One region of the Streptomyces sp. NPDC048590 genome, then DNA from elsewhere that is predicted to be linked to it. Evidence: riboswitches for the same ligand, from Rfam matches in the RefSeq annotation. Region 1 holds a riboswitch; each other region holds the start of a gene.
What was found. A riboswitch is a leader RNA that binds a small molecule or an ion and turns the genes downstream of it on or off. The one in region 1 is predicted to bind cyclic di-AMP.

Region 2: linked by a shared signal. The riboswitch ahead of ACGFNN_RS34280 (M23 family metallopeptidase) and the one ahead of ACGFNN_RS30465 (transglycosylase SLT domain-containing protein) in region 1 are both predicted to bind cyclic di-AMP.
Region 3: linked by a shared signal. The riboswitch ahead of ACGFNN_RS27190 (transglycosylase family protein) and the one ahead of ACGFNN_RS30465 (transglycosylase SLT domain-containing protein) in region 1 are both predicted to bind cyclic di-AMP.

What each region holds. Positions count from the first base shown of each region.
Region 1 is NZ_JBICWC010000012.1:170,975-175,044, forward strand. It holds gene ACGFNN_RS30450 (ATP-binding protein) at 1-282, shown strand, start outside; gene ACGFNN_RS30455 (flavodoxin family protein) at 468-920, shown strand; gene ACGFNN_RS30460 (hypothetical protein) at 1,287-1,517, opposite strand; cyclic di-AMP (ydaO/yuaA leader) riboswitch at 1,875-2,060, shown strand; gene ACGFNN_RS30465 (transglycosylase SLT domain-containing protein) at 2,065-2,898, shown strand; gene ACGFNN_RS30470 (hypothetical protein) at 3,142-3,729, shown strand.
Region 2 is NZ_JBICWC010000020.1:17,474-21,543, forward strand. It holds gene ACGFNN_RS34270 (PrsW family intramembrane metalloprotease) at 1-107, shown strand, start outside; gene ACGFNN_RS34275 (aldo/keto reductase) at 183-1,127, opposite strand; gene ACGFNN_RS34280 (M23 family metallopeptidase) at 1,357-2,397, opposite strand; cyclic di-AMP (ydaO/yuaA leader) riboswitch at 2,409-2,561, opposite strand; gene ACGFNN_RS34285 (PP2C family protein-serine/threonine phosphatase) at 2,795-3,898, opposite strand.
Region 3 is NZ_JBICWC010000010.1:95,746-99,815, forward strand. It holds gene eno (phosphopyruvate hydratase) at 1-789, opposite strand, end outside; gene ACGFNN_RS27190 (transglycosylase family protein) at 1,104-1,796, opposite strand; cyclic di-AMP (ydaO/yuaA leader) riboswitch at 1,797-1,966, opposite strand; gene ACGFNN_RS27195 (transglycosylase family protein) at 2,257-3,234, opposite strand; gene ACGFNN_RS27200 (cytochrome P450) at 3,340-4,070, opposite strand, start outside.

The DNA of each region.
Region 1 (4,070 bases):
TCGGTCGTCGCGGCACTGAGCGAGTGGCTGGTCCACACGAACCGACGTGTCAACGGAGCCTGGAGCCGGCGCTACGAGCACGGCCTCCCGGTGACCGGCCTGGAGCCCGTCGAGACCGACGGGTCCACGGGGACCTGCGTACGCTTCCTGCCGGACAGGGCCCTCGGTCCGGGACGGCTGCCCTCCGCGGATGATCCGCTGCGGTGGGCCGGACACTGGCCGGACCTGGCCGTCCGTCTCGACGACCGGCGAGACGGGCGAGACCACCGGTCCCACGGCTGACGGCTGACGGCGGACCGGCCGGAAGGGAGTCCGTGCGGACCGGGCGTGGCTTCGTCGGCGGGGCTCGGGCAGCGCGGCGAGGAACGGCCCGTACCGGTCACGCGACCCTTGCCGTCCGGCCGCCCCTCCCACCAGCACGAGCCCGGGGGTTTGCGTCCGGCGGGCAGGGGCGGCAGGGTCGGGGTGTGGCCACTCTGCTGATCGTGCATCACACTCCATCGCCCAACTGCCAGGCCTTGTTCGAGGCGGTGGTCGCCGGCGCGACCACGGAGGACGTCGAGGGCGTACGCGTCGTGCGCAGGGCCGCGCTGTCGGCCACCGCGTCCGACGTGCTCGCCGCTGACGGCTATCTGCTCGGCACCCCGGCGAACCTCGGTTACATGTCCGGCGCCCTGAAGCACTTCTTCGACCAGATCTACTACCCGTGCCTGGACACGACGAAGGGCCGCCCCTTCGGCTTCTACGTCCACGGGGGCAGCGATGTCACGGGAGCCGTGCGGGGCATCGAGACCATCACCACCGGCCTCGGCTGGCGACGTGCGGCCGAGTCGGTGACCGTCACCGGAGAGCCGGGCAGGACGGACACCGAGGCGTGCTGGGAACTGGGCGCGACGGTCGCCGCCGGCCTGATGGACTGACTCGGGGAGGTGGGAACGCGCCTCGGCCCGGGGAGGCGCGGGATCGCCCTCGGCCGGGAAGGCGGGAACGCCCTCGCCCCGGGTGGGCGACGTCTCCTGCCGGAGAGAGCGTCCCCTGCCTGCCCCCGCCGGTCGCCGCGGGGGCAGGGGTGCCACGACGCGACGTCCGGCGCAATCCGGCCCGCCTTCCCGCAGTCGCCGCGTTTCCATTTCCCGGCAGCCGCTCCCGTCGACCGGGCCGCGACCTCGCCCTGCCGAGCGTCCGCGAGCCGTCCCCGGTCTGAACCACCGACGATCTCCCCTGACCGTCTTCCGGCCGGCCCGGGAACCTCTGCAGGCCCGGGGCCGCTTGCCGGTTGTCCGGCCTCAGCGGGGAGTCCAGCTGAGCTTGCCGCCACCCACCCACCGCACGGAATCCGGGTCGTCCAGATCATGGACCGGAATTCCCGCAGCCGCGGCGGCGAGCAGCACATCCGCCATCCCGGTGGCGCCCCCGATCACCTCTCCGTCGATCTCCACGATGCGGAACGGCGGATCACCGGGCTGGACGGGCAGCACGGTGATCCGGGGCGTGGAGGCATGAGGTGTCTCGGTCATGAGGCGATCGATTCCACGCCATCAGTCCATGTATGCCCGAGGTGCTCCACATGGACCGTATGCCCGATTTGGATTGATTTTAGAAATTAATCCCGTAATCCATAAAAGGCCATTTCGTGTGACCTGGGCCCCTTCGCTCGGGAGCAAAACGCCCGAATCGGACTCGGTGACCAGGGTCACCTTACGGGCTCCTGACGTCGGCCCGGCGGGGGCGGGGCCCTTGCGTACCAAGAGAAATGGATGGCGCGGTGTGGGGTGGATTACATGAATTCCTGTGAATTGATCTTCCGAATGAATTGTGATCACTCCGCCAGGCTTGTTCCTTTCCCTATTTCTCGCCTACGGTCACCATCACTCCCGGACGGAACGCCGAATCCTGCCGCCGTCCGGTAACCCGACCACTTCTCGTACGGCAGGAGCGGGGGACCCAGGTAAGTGCCGATCCGGCTGACGGATCGGCTCGGGGTGAAGTCGCATCCAGGTGCGGCCGGGCATCTCCAGCTCGAACCCGACAGCTCACTTCGCAGGCGACGGAGAGGAATTCAGCATGCCCGAAAACGGTAAGCACCGTCGTGTCAGGACCAGTTCGCTCACCCGCGGCATCATCGCCGTGAGCACGGGCGGAGCTGCTCTTGCCCTGCCCCTGATCGGTGCGACCGGCGCCTTCGCCGCCCCGGCCCAGCCTGCCGCCGTGGAAAAGGCCGCGACCTCGACTGCTGTGTCCGGCAAGGGAATTGCCACGCAGAAGTCCAAGTCCACCACCTATTCCGTCGTCCGCGGTGACACTCTTGCCAAGATCGCTCGCGAGCATTCCGTGAGCGGCGGCTGGAAGGCGCTGTACAAGGACAACAAGAAGGTTGTCGGTTCCAACCCCGACCTGATTCACGCGGGCCTCGAGCTCACGATCTCGGCCAAGGGCGGGAGCAAGTCCGCGGACAAGGCTGCCGACCGTGCGGAGAAGGGCGCCGACCGCGCCGACCGTTCGGAGCGTACGACGTCGCTCACCGCCGAGGGTGCGCCGGCCGCCGAGGCCGCCCCCGCGGCCGAGAAGACCGCCTACACGAACGACCTCGACGGCTGGATCAAGGAGTCGCTGGCCGTCATGGCCGAGCACGGCATCCCCGGCACCTACGAGGGCATCCACCGCAACATCATCCGCGAGTCCGGCGGTAACCCGCAGGCCATCAACAACTGGGACATCAACGCCATCAACGGCGTCCCGTCGAAGGGCCTCCTGCAGGTCATCGACCCGACGTTCCAGGCGTACCACGTGCCCGGCACCTCGATGGACAGCTACGACCCCGTCGCCAACATCACGGCCGCGTGCAACTACGCCGCCGACCGGTACGGCTCCATCGACAACGTCTTCGGCGCCTACTGAGTCCACGCGGAGGCGAAACCGCTGACGCACTAGGTGTGACCGAGGTGAACGACTGGCGGGTGGTGCGGGTTCGGCGGAACCCGCACCACCCGCCAGTCGTTTCTCGTGCCACCCGCCGGGCATCGCAAGGCGGCCCTCAGGGCGCTCGAACGAACCGGCGGGGAGCGTGAAGCGGCCACGGCGGCGCACGGCCCGGGACCGGTCGGCTGGTCTCGTACAGGTTCGTCGTCCATACTGCCCGCCGTGGAGCAGCGCATAGATTCGACGACGAAGCCCGAATTCGCCGCGGGGACGGACCCGGCGTACATCCCGGGCCTGACGGCCCCTGTCCCCGAGCGGACGGAGGCGGATGCGGTCCCGGCGGTGCCCGAAGGTTCCGAGGAGCCCGGACACCCCGATGCCGCGGACGCTCTCGACGGGAAGCACGCCGAGGAGGCCGTGGCCGCCCCGACGGCAGCCGAAGAGGCGGAAGCGGACGGCGGGACGGCCCCGGGCCAGAAGGGGTCCGCCCCGCAGGCAGAGGCGGGCGGTGAGGACGCCGACGTCGAGGACGGACCCGTCTTCGAGGTCAGCGATCGGCGCGGGTCCATCAGGGCCGCCGCCGACGGTGTCCGATTCCGGCTCGACGACCAGGAGGCCGAGTTCGACTGGAGCGAGATCGGCGCGGTCGAGGTCAAGACCGGCCGTTTCGGCCGTCGCTTCACCGTGACGGTCCACCTGTCGAGCCGCCGGTGGTTCAACGCGGAGGTCGAGGCCGGAGCCCGGAGCGACCTCAAGGGGTGGACCGCCGAGCTCGACGAGGTCCTGGACGCCTACTTCGAAGAGGCCTGACCCTTCCCGATCCGGAGCCGCGTACCGCGCCTGACCCGAGGCGCGGTACGCGGCATGCCGTGGTGTGCCCGTAAGGTCCGGAGCGCTGCCGGCACCCACGGAGGAGGGCCGCCCATCCGCTGCGCAGGAGCCATGTGCTGCGCCGAGCCACGTCCTGTGCCGGTCCGCGTGTCGTCGGCGAGCGCACCGTGGCCGTCCGTACGACCGCCGCCCCGCCCTGAGCCGGGGAGGAACCGCACCCTTCACGCCCCGCCCGGTGATCGGTTTCAGGCCATGCGGCGGACTCCGGCCCATGATGCCGGTACCCGCCTCGGGACTGGTGGGGTTCCCGGACCGGCGGA
Region 2 (4,070 bases), on a different contig from region 1:
TCACCCCCGGCAGCGGGCATCCGCAGCAGCTCCCCGCACCTCACCGGCACTACGGGGGCTACAACCCCTACCTGGACGACGGCGGGCGCCGGCCACCGCCCGGCTGAGGGGGTCTCCTGGTGCGGGATTTCCACCCGCGCCAGGAGACCGCGCCGCAGGGCGACGCCGGGCGCCCGGATGGATCAGGCGGATGCCGCGTCCAGCTCGGCCAGCTCCGCCTCGGTCAGCCGAAGCCCGGCCACGGCCATCAGCGCGGGCAGCTGACCGACGGTGCGTGCGGAGGCGATCGGCGCGGCGACGGTCGGACGGGACGCCAGCCAGGCCAGGGCGACCGTGGCGATCTCCGCGCCGTGCTCCTGGGCGACCTTGTCGAGGACCGCCAGCACCTTGCGGCCGCGCTCGGTCTCCAGGTGCTTGCCCGCGCCCTCGGCGCGCGCGCTCTCGACCCGGGTGCCCGGGCGGTACTTGCCGGTGAGGAAGCCCGAGGCGAGCGCGAAGTACGGGACCGCGGCGAGCCCCGCGTCTGCTGCGGTGTCCTGGAGCGCGCCCTCGTAGGTGTCGCGCGAGACGAGGTTGTAGTGCGGCTGGAGCGCCACATAACGCGCCAGACCCTCGCGCTCGGAGAAGTCCAGGGAGGCGCGGAGTCGCTCGGGGCTGATGTTGGAGGCCGCGATCTCGCGTACGGTCCCGGCCTTCACCAGCTGGTCGAGCGCGGTGATGATCTCCTCGACGGGGACGGTCTCGTCGTCGAAGTGGGTGTAGTAGAGGTCGATGTGGTCGGTGCCGAGCCGACGCAGCGAGGCCTCGGCGGCCTCCTTGATCGTGGCGGGCGAGAGCCCCTTGTACGCCGGGTGGGCGCCCACCTTGGTGGCGATGACGACGTCGTCGCGACGGGAGCGGGCCGCCAGCCACTTGCCGATCAGGGTCTCCGACTCGCCGCCCTCGTTGCCGGGGACCCAGGCGGAGTACGAATCGGCGGTGTCGACGAAGTTGCCGCCGGACGCCACGTACTCGTCGAGGACGGCGAACGTCGTCCGCTCGTCGGCCGTCCAGCCGAAGACGTTGCCACCGAGGGCGAGGGGGAAGACCTTGAGGCCGGATGAACCGAGCGCGCGAAGAGAAGTCATGGAAGGCGTCAACGACGCAAGTGAGGCAGGTATTCCGCTTTACCGGCCGTTCGTCTTCACCGGTCGTCCGTGGGCCTCACGGCCCGCTCGCGTCGCCCCACCTGCCGCCCCGCCGGCCGCAGGTCCCGTTGATCGTGCCGTTCCGTCACAGACGGACCGGCGGCCCTGACGTCGGGGGGTTGTGCGTCAGGACCGCCGGGGTTCGGTGCGCCGGAGAGCGGCGCGGGGGTCAGATCGAGAGACCCTTGCTCTGCAGCCAGGCCATCGGGTCGATGCCGGTTCCGTCCGGAGTGTGGATCTCCAGGTGGAGGTGCGGGCCCGTCACGTTGCCCGTGGCCCCGACCCGGCCGATCGTCTCGCCGGTGGTGACCTTCTGTCCGGCGGTGACGTCCATCGACGACTGGTGGCAGTACCAGACCTCCGTGCCGTCGTCGAGCTCCAGGACCGTCCGGTAGCCGTACGAGCCGGACCAGCCGGCCGACTTCACCGTCCCGCCGTGCACGGCCTTGACCGGCGTGCCGGTGGGAGCCGCGAAGTCCAGCCCGGTGTGGTGGCCCGAGGACCACATCGAACCGGCCTGGCCGAAGGTCGAGGTGATCGTGTAGGACGAGGTCGGAACGGCGTAGCTCGCGGCGAGCTTGGCGAGACGCTCGGCCTCCGCCTTCTTCTTGGCAGCCTCTTCCGCGGCCTTCTTCTTGGCGGCGGCGTCGGCCTCGGCCTTGCTCTGCTGCTTCGCGGCCTGGGCGGCTGCCGCCTCGGCGGCCGCCTGCTCCTCGGCGGCCTTGGCCTCGGCGTCGGCGCCGGCCTGCTGCTGCTCGGCCTGCTGGAGGATGCGGGCGCGCAGCGCCTCACCCGCGTCGGTGGCGCCCTGCTCGGCCTCGGCCTCGGTGATCCCCGCGGTCGTGAGCGGGGAGGTCAGTGCGGCGGTCTGCCGGTCCGAGTCGGAGTCGCCACCCATGAACGCGCCCACGCCGGGCAGTGACTTGGCGTCAGGAAGGTTGTCGGCGATGGAATCGGGAAGAGAGATGGAGACCGGCGGCTTGCTCTGCGCGGTGGCCATGCCACCCGCGCCGACGGCCGCGATGACACCGACGCCGAGGACGGTGGAGCTACGGGCGAGACCGCGCTGCTTCGCCACGCGATGACGGCCGCGCACAGGGCGGATGGACTCCTCGGTGGGGTTCCATTCCTCCCACGACCTGTCCGGATCACCGAAGCTGCCGGTCTTGAGCGATGACGGAGCCTCGGGGGCAGGCTGGTTCGACGCCACGTGGGCGCTCTCCTTTCCTTCCTTCTCGCCTACCGGGTTAGCTGACGGGTTCGGAGCAGGAAGGTCTCCTACGGGCCCCTTCGTCTCTCTCGAGACACAGGTGCCCGATTCACCCCATGTAGGTGGTTCCCCGGTTCCCTTGCGGAATTCGGCGCCGCGCACGGTGCCGCCTCTTGCGACGACAGGTACAACCGCGCTGCGTTATCGAACGTTAATAGACACCAGGCTTTGATTCCAAGCCGTTCCGGCAGATCGTTCGGGGCTGGGGCCTGGACTTTAAGGGGTCAAACAGGCGCAACCGGGCGAGTTGAAGGCCTTCGATCCGGCCACCACTTTCTGACGGTGCGTCAAATGTTATGCGTAGTGAGACCCTTCGACTACCGAAAGTCGCGACCGGTCATTCACCGGCCCGTCCCACGATCTTCACCGTCGTCCGCCGGGCCGGCTGCCCCCGGGAGGGCCGTCCGACCGCGAGGAGCGCGAGGTCGTCCGTCGACCGTCCTCCGGTGTGCAGGCGCACGTCGTCGGTGAGCGCCGACAGCATCTCCTCGGGCCCCGGGAAGAGCCGGCCACGCAGCCGGGCCGCAGGGTCGTAGAAGACTCCTTCGGCGTTCCGCGCCTCCGAGAGCCCGTCGGTGAACGCCAGGAACGTCGCCCCGGCCGGGAGTGTCCACTCGTCCGACCGGTCGGGCCCCGCGTCGAGGCCCATGCCGAGCGGCAGGGCGGGTTCGGTCGGCGCCAGGACGTCGAGCGCCCCGTCCGCGTGCAGTACGAGAGGCTCGGGATGGCCACGGTTGACCACCCGAAGGATGTCCGAGCCGGTCGGTACCTCAGCGAGCACGGCGGTGACGAACCCCTCCACGGAATCGAAGCCGCCCCGCCTCGCGCCCTCCCTCGCCAGCGCCCGCTCCAGCCTCTGGGCGACCCCCTCCAGCGAACGCTCCTGCTCCGCGGCCTCCCGGAAGGCCCCGATGACGACGGCCACCGCCGCCACGGAGTCCAGCCCCTTCCCGCGTACGTCCCCGACCACCAGGCGCACCCCGAACGGCGTGTCGGTCACGGCGAAGAGGTCGCCGCCCACGAACTCGTCGGCCTGGGCCGCCTCGTAGCGTGCCGCGACCAGGAGCCCGCCGATCCGATCCTCGGGCGCCGGCAGCACCGCCCGCATAGCGGTCTCGGCGATGACCCTGGCCGAGGCCAGCTGCTCGTTGCCGCGTCGCACCACCCGGTTGATGACGAGGGAGAGCGCGGACACCGTGAGCACGGTGAGCAGATCGGTGATCGGGACGACCTCGTCGAGGCGGCCGTCCGAGATGCGGATGGCGAGCACCACCAGGAACGCGGCCGCCCCGGTACGGACGGTGGAGGTCAGGGAGAAGAACGGGGCGGCGATCAGCGGAGCCGCCGCGAACAGGGGGACAGCCGTGACCTCGGGCGGGGTCACCATGTCGAGCACCACCCCGACGCAGATCATCAGTGCGGGGAGGTAGCGCACGAACATCCGCGACCGCGCACCCCCGCCGGATGCCCCGCGGCGTCTCTCCTGTTTCCCCACCTGTGCACTCCTGCCCGGTCCGCCCACGGCTGCGGACGGTACCGCGCCCCACCCGGCCCTGCCGAAGCCTCGCCGTACGGCGCAACGCCGTAGGCCGAAGGGAGGAGCGTGCCGCCCC
Region 3 (4,070 bases), on a different contig from region 1:
GGCCGAGCGGGACTTGCCCTCGAACTCGTAGACGCCGTCCTTGTAGAACTCGGACGCGGCGACGTCGAGCGCGAGCGCGATGTCGCGGCCCGGGACGTAACCGGCCTCCTTGACGGCCTCGATGATGAGGTCGAGGGCGGCGCGGTTGGACTCGAGGTTGGGGGCGAAACCGCCCTCGTCACCGAGACCGGTGGACAGACCCTTGGTCTTCAGGACCTTCTTCAGGGTGTGGTAGATCTCCGCGCCCCAGCGAAGGGCCTCGGAGAAGGACTCGGCGCCGATCGGCGCGATCATGAACTCCTGGATGTCCACGTTGGAGTCGGCGTGCGAGCCGCCGTTCAGGATGTTCATCATCGGAACGGGCAGCAGGTGCGCGTTCGGGCCGCCGAGGTAGCGGAAGAGCGGGAGGTCCGAGGCCTCGGACGCGGCGTGCGCCACGGCGAGCGAGACACCGAGGATGGCGTTGGCGCCGAGGGAGCCCTTGTTCTCGGTGGCGTCCAGGTCGAACATCGCCTGGTCGATGAGGCGCTGCTCGGTGGCGTCGTAGCCGACGAGCTCCGGGCCGATCTGCTCGATGACGGCGAGGACGGCCTTCTCGACGCCCTTGCCCTGGTAACGGTTGGGGTCGCCGTCGCGAAGCTCAATGGCCTCGAACGCACCGGTGGAGGCGCCGGACGGAACAGCAGCACGTCCCGTGCTGCCGTCGTCGAGGCCAACCTCGACCTCGACCGTGGGGTTGCCCCGGGAGTCGAGGATTTCCCTGGCTACGACGACGTCGATGGACGGCACGAGGCATCTCCTTCTGGGATCTGACACTGATTGGGCAGGGTCACTGTGGCCTTGCGTCACGAGCCTAACCGGCCCGGCCCGCTCCGTCGGCCGTCCGCCCGTCCCCTGGGACGAAAAAGGACCCGAGGGCCTGCATTACGGGCAAATCTCCAGAATTTTACTGGACAGTAACCACAACAGTTGAACGCTCACCCCGTCGGGTGAGCACATTCCGGCACATCGCGGGTGCCGGAACGGCCCGGCCCGGCGTGCGGGGGGTCTGCACGCCGGGCCGGGCCCTCCGGGGCAGGAGGAAGACCCCGGACCGCTTCCGACTACTTCAGGTGGAGCTGCTGCCCCGGGAAGATCAGGTCGGCCTTCTCGACGATGTCGTCGTTCAGCTTGAAGAGCTTCTTCCAGCCGCCCTTGACCTTCTTCGCGTCGGCGATCTTGCTGAGGGTGTCGCCGGCCTTCACCTTGTACTCGCCGTCACCCTTCGCGACCTTCTGGCCGGTGGGGGTGGTGACGGTCTTCTCGGGAGCCGTGCGCTTCTCGCTGCGCGTGGTGGGCTGCTCGGCCTTGCGCTCCGGCGCGGCCTTCGGGGCCGTGTCGCCGTTCTTGGCGGAGCCGGTGTCGACGCCCGGGTCCACACCGTCGTTCGTGAGGCCGCCGGCCCCGGCGCAGGACCAGGCACCCGGGCCCTGGATGTCGAGCAGCTTCTCGGCGGCGGCGATCTGCTGGTCCTTGGTGGCCAGGTCGGCGCGCGCGGCGTACTGCGTACCACCGGCCGCGGCCCAGCTGGACTGCGAGAACTGCAGGCCGCCGTAGTAGCCGTTGCCGGTGTTGATGGACCAGTTGCCACCGGACTCGCACTGGGCGACGGCGTCCCAGGTCTCGACGGAGGCGGCGGAGGCGTTGGTCGCGCCCATGAGCGGCACGGCGACGGCCGCGCCGGTGACTCCGGCCAGGGTCGCGATCCGGACGGCCTTGGACGGGCGACGGTGCTTGCCCGTGCTGGAAAGCAGCATGGTTCTCCTCACCGACGCCTACGAGGTGAGCTGTCGGGTTCGGGCCTGTGAGTTGCCCGGCCATCCGCTCCCGCGGACGGCTCCACCCCTAGCCGTTCCCCTCCGTCTCGCGACGTCCGGGTCCGGCACCTACCTGGGTCCCCCGCTCCTGCCTACGGCGCTTTACGCGTCGGTACCCCTCGGCCGACGGCAGGATTCGGCGTGACGGTCGAAGGTGCCCGCGGTGCGAGCGGCTCCGACCGTAATCACACGCAACCCCCACATTCAAAGATGGACATAACGACCAATCAGCCCGTAACGGTGCACCCTGAAGGATCGTTTTCGCAGGTCGGAGCCAATGTGGACGGACCGGGCGCCCGACGCGCACCGACCGACACAAAGAGACCCATGTCTCACTTACGCATAAGTGGACATAGGTCTCTTAAGTGCCCCCGATTTCGGGGTGTTTCAGCGCTTTGGATCAGTTGGCCGGGGTCTCCGCCGAAGCGTCCTGGGCGGTGTCCCCGAGGCCCAGGTCCAGGCTCTGGCCGGGGAGGATCAGGTCGGGGTCGGAGCCGAGCTCGTCCTTGTTGGCCTCGTAGAGCGCCGGCCACCCGCCGGGGAGCTCCTGCGCGTCGGCGATGGCCCACAGGTTGTCGCCCGCGCGGACGGTGTACGTGCCCTCCGCGCCCTCGCGCGCGCCGGATTCGCCGCGCGAGGCGTGGCGGCCGGAGTCGCGTCCGGTGCCGGCCGTGGATTCCGCGGACTCCTCGGGGGCCGGGGTGCCCCGGTGCTTGCCGCCCTTCGACGCCTGGGAGCCTTCGGGCGACGGGGTGGCAGAGGGGGAGGCGGACGGAGAGGCCCCGGACTCGCCGGCCTTCTCGTCCTCGTCCTTCTTCTCGTCCTCGCCCTTCGCGTCGCCGGACGCCTTCCCGTCCCCGGCGTCCTTCTCGGCCGTGGCGTCGTCGCCCTCCGCGGTGTCCGCGGGGTCGTCGGCCTCGGCGGACGGGTCGTCGGAGGGCGTGGCGCTGCTGGAGGCGTCGTCGGACTCCTCGTCGCCCGGGTCCACGCCGGGCAGCGTCGCGTCCAGGGTGAGCCCGGAGATCACGGCGCAGCTGGCCCAGGCCTGCGGGCCCTTGTCGTCCAGCACCTTCTCCGCGACGGCGATCTGCTGCGAGCGGCTGGCGAGGTCGGCCCTGGCGGCGTACTCCGTGCCGCCGTAGGCCGACCACGTCTCCTGGGAGAGCTGCAGGCCGCCGTAGTAGCCGTTGCCGAGGTCGGCGCTCCACATGCCGCCGCTCTCGCACTCGGCCACGTTGTCCCAAGTGGTCGCTTCGGCCGCCTGGGCGCCGCCCGCGCCGAGCAGGGGAATGGCGATGGCCGATCCCGTGACGCCTGCGGCGACGACGATGGCGGGTGCCTGGCGAGGGCGACGGTGTCTGCCGGTCGCGGAGCCCATGGGATTGCCTTCCGTGTGACTGACATGTGACGGGTGGGTCGAGGGGTGAACCTAGCCCTACTCGAACGTGTGTCACAAGTCGATGCAGCGGAGATCACGTGAAAGTCACAGAGTTGACAATCTGTCACTTTCGCCGCCGGGGCGTCCTGTTCCGAACTCCACGGGAAGGGTGCGCAGTCCACGCATGATGAGCCCGCCCCGCCACCTCAGATCGGCCGGATCCGTGGCGAGCCGCAGGTCGGGGAGGCGCCGCAGCAGCGTCGCGAGTGCCACCTGCCCCTCCAGCCGGGCCAGCGGGGCGCCCAGGCAGTAGTGGATGCCGTGCCCGTATCCGAGGTGCTGATTGTCACTCCGCGCGAGATCCAGGGTGTCCGCATGCTGGAATCGCTCCGGGTCGCGGTCCGCCGCCGCCAGGACCACGAGCACGGGGTCACCGGCGGCGATCTCCTGCCCGGCGAGCGTCACGGGCTGAGTGGCGTAGCGCCACGTCGCGAGTTCCACCGGTCCGTCGTAGCGCAGGAGTTCCTCGATTCCAGTGGCGAGCAGGTCCGTCTCACCCGCGGCCAGGGAACGCTCCAGGCGCTCGCGCTGGCCGGGATTGCGCAGCAGGGCGTAGGTGCCGTTGCCGATCAAGTTCACCGTGGTCTCGAAGCCGGCGAACAGGAGGATGAAGGCCATCGCCGCGGCCTCGTTCTCCGTCAGGTGCTCACCGTGGTCGCTCGCGCGGATCAGCCCGGAGATCAGGTCGTCGCCCGGGGCCTCCCGCTTGCGGTGGATCAGCTCGGCGAGATAGCCGCGCATCTTCTTGACCGACCTGGCCACCCCGCCCCGGGGGC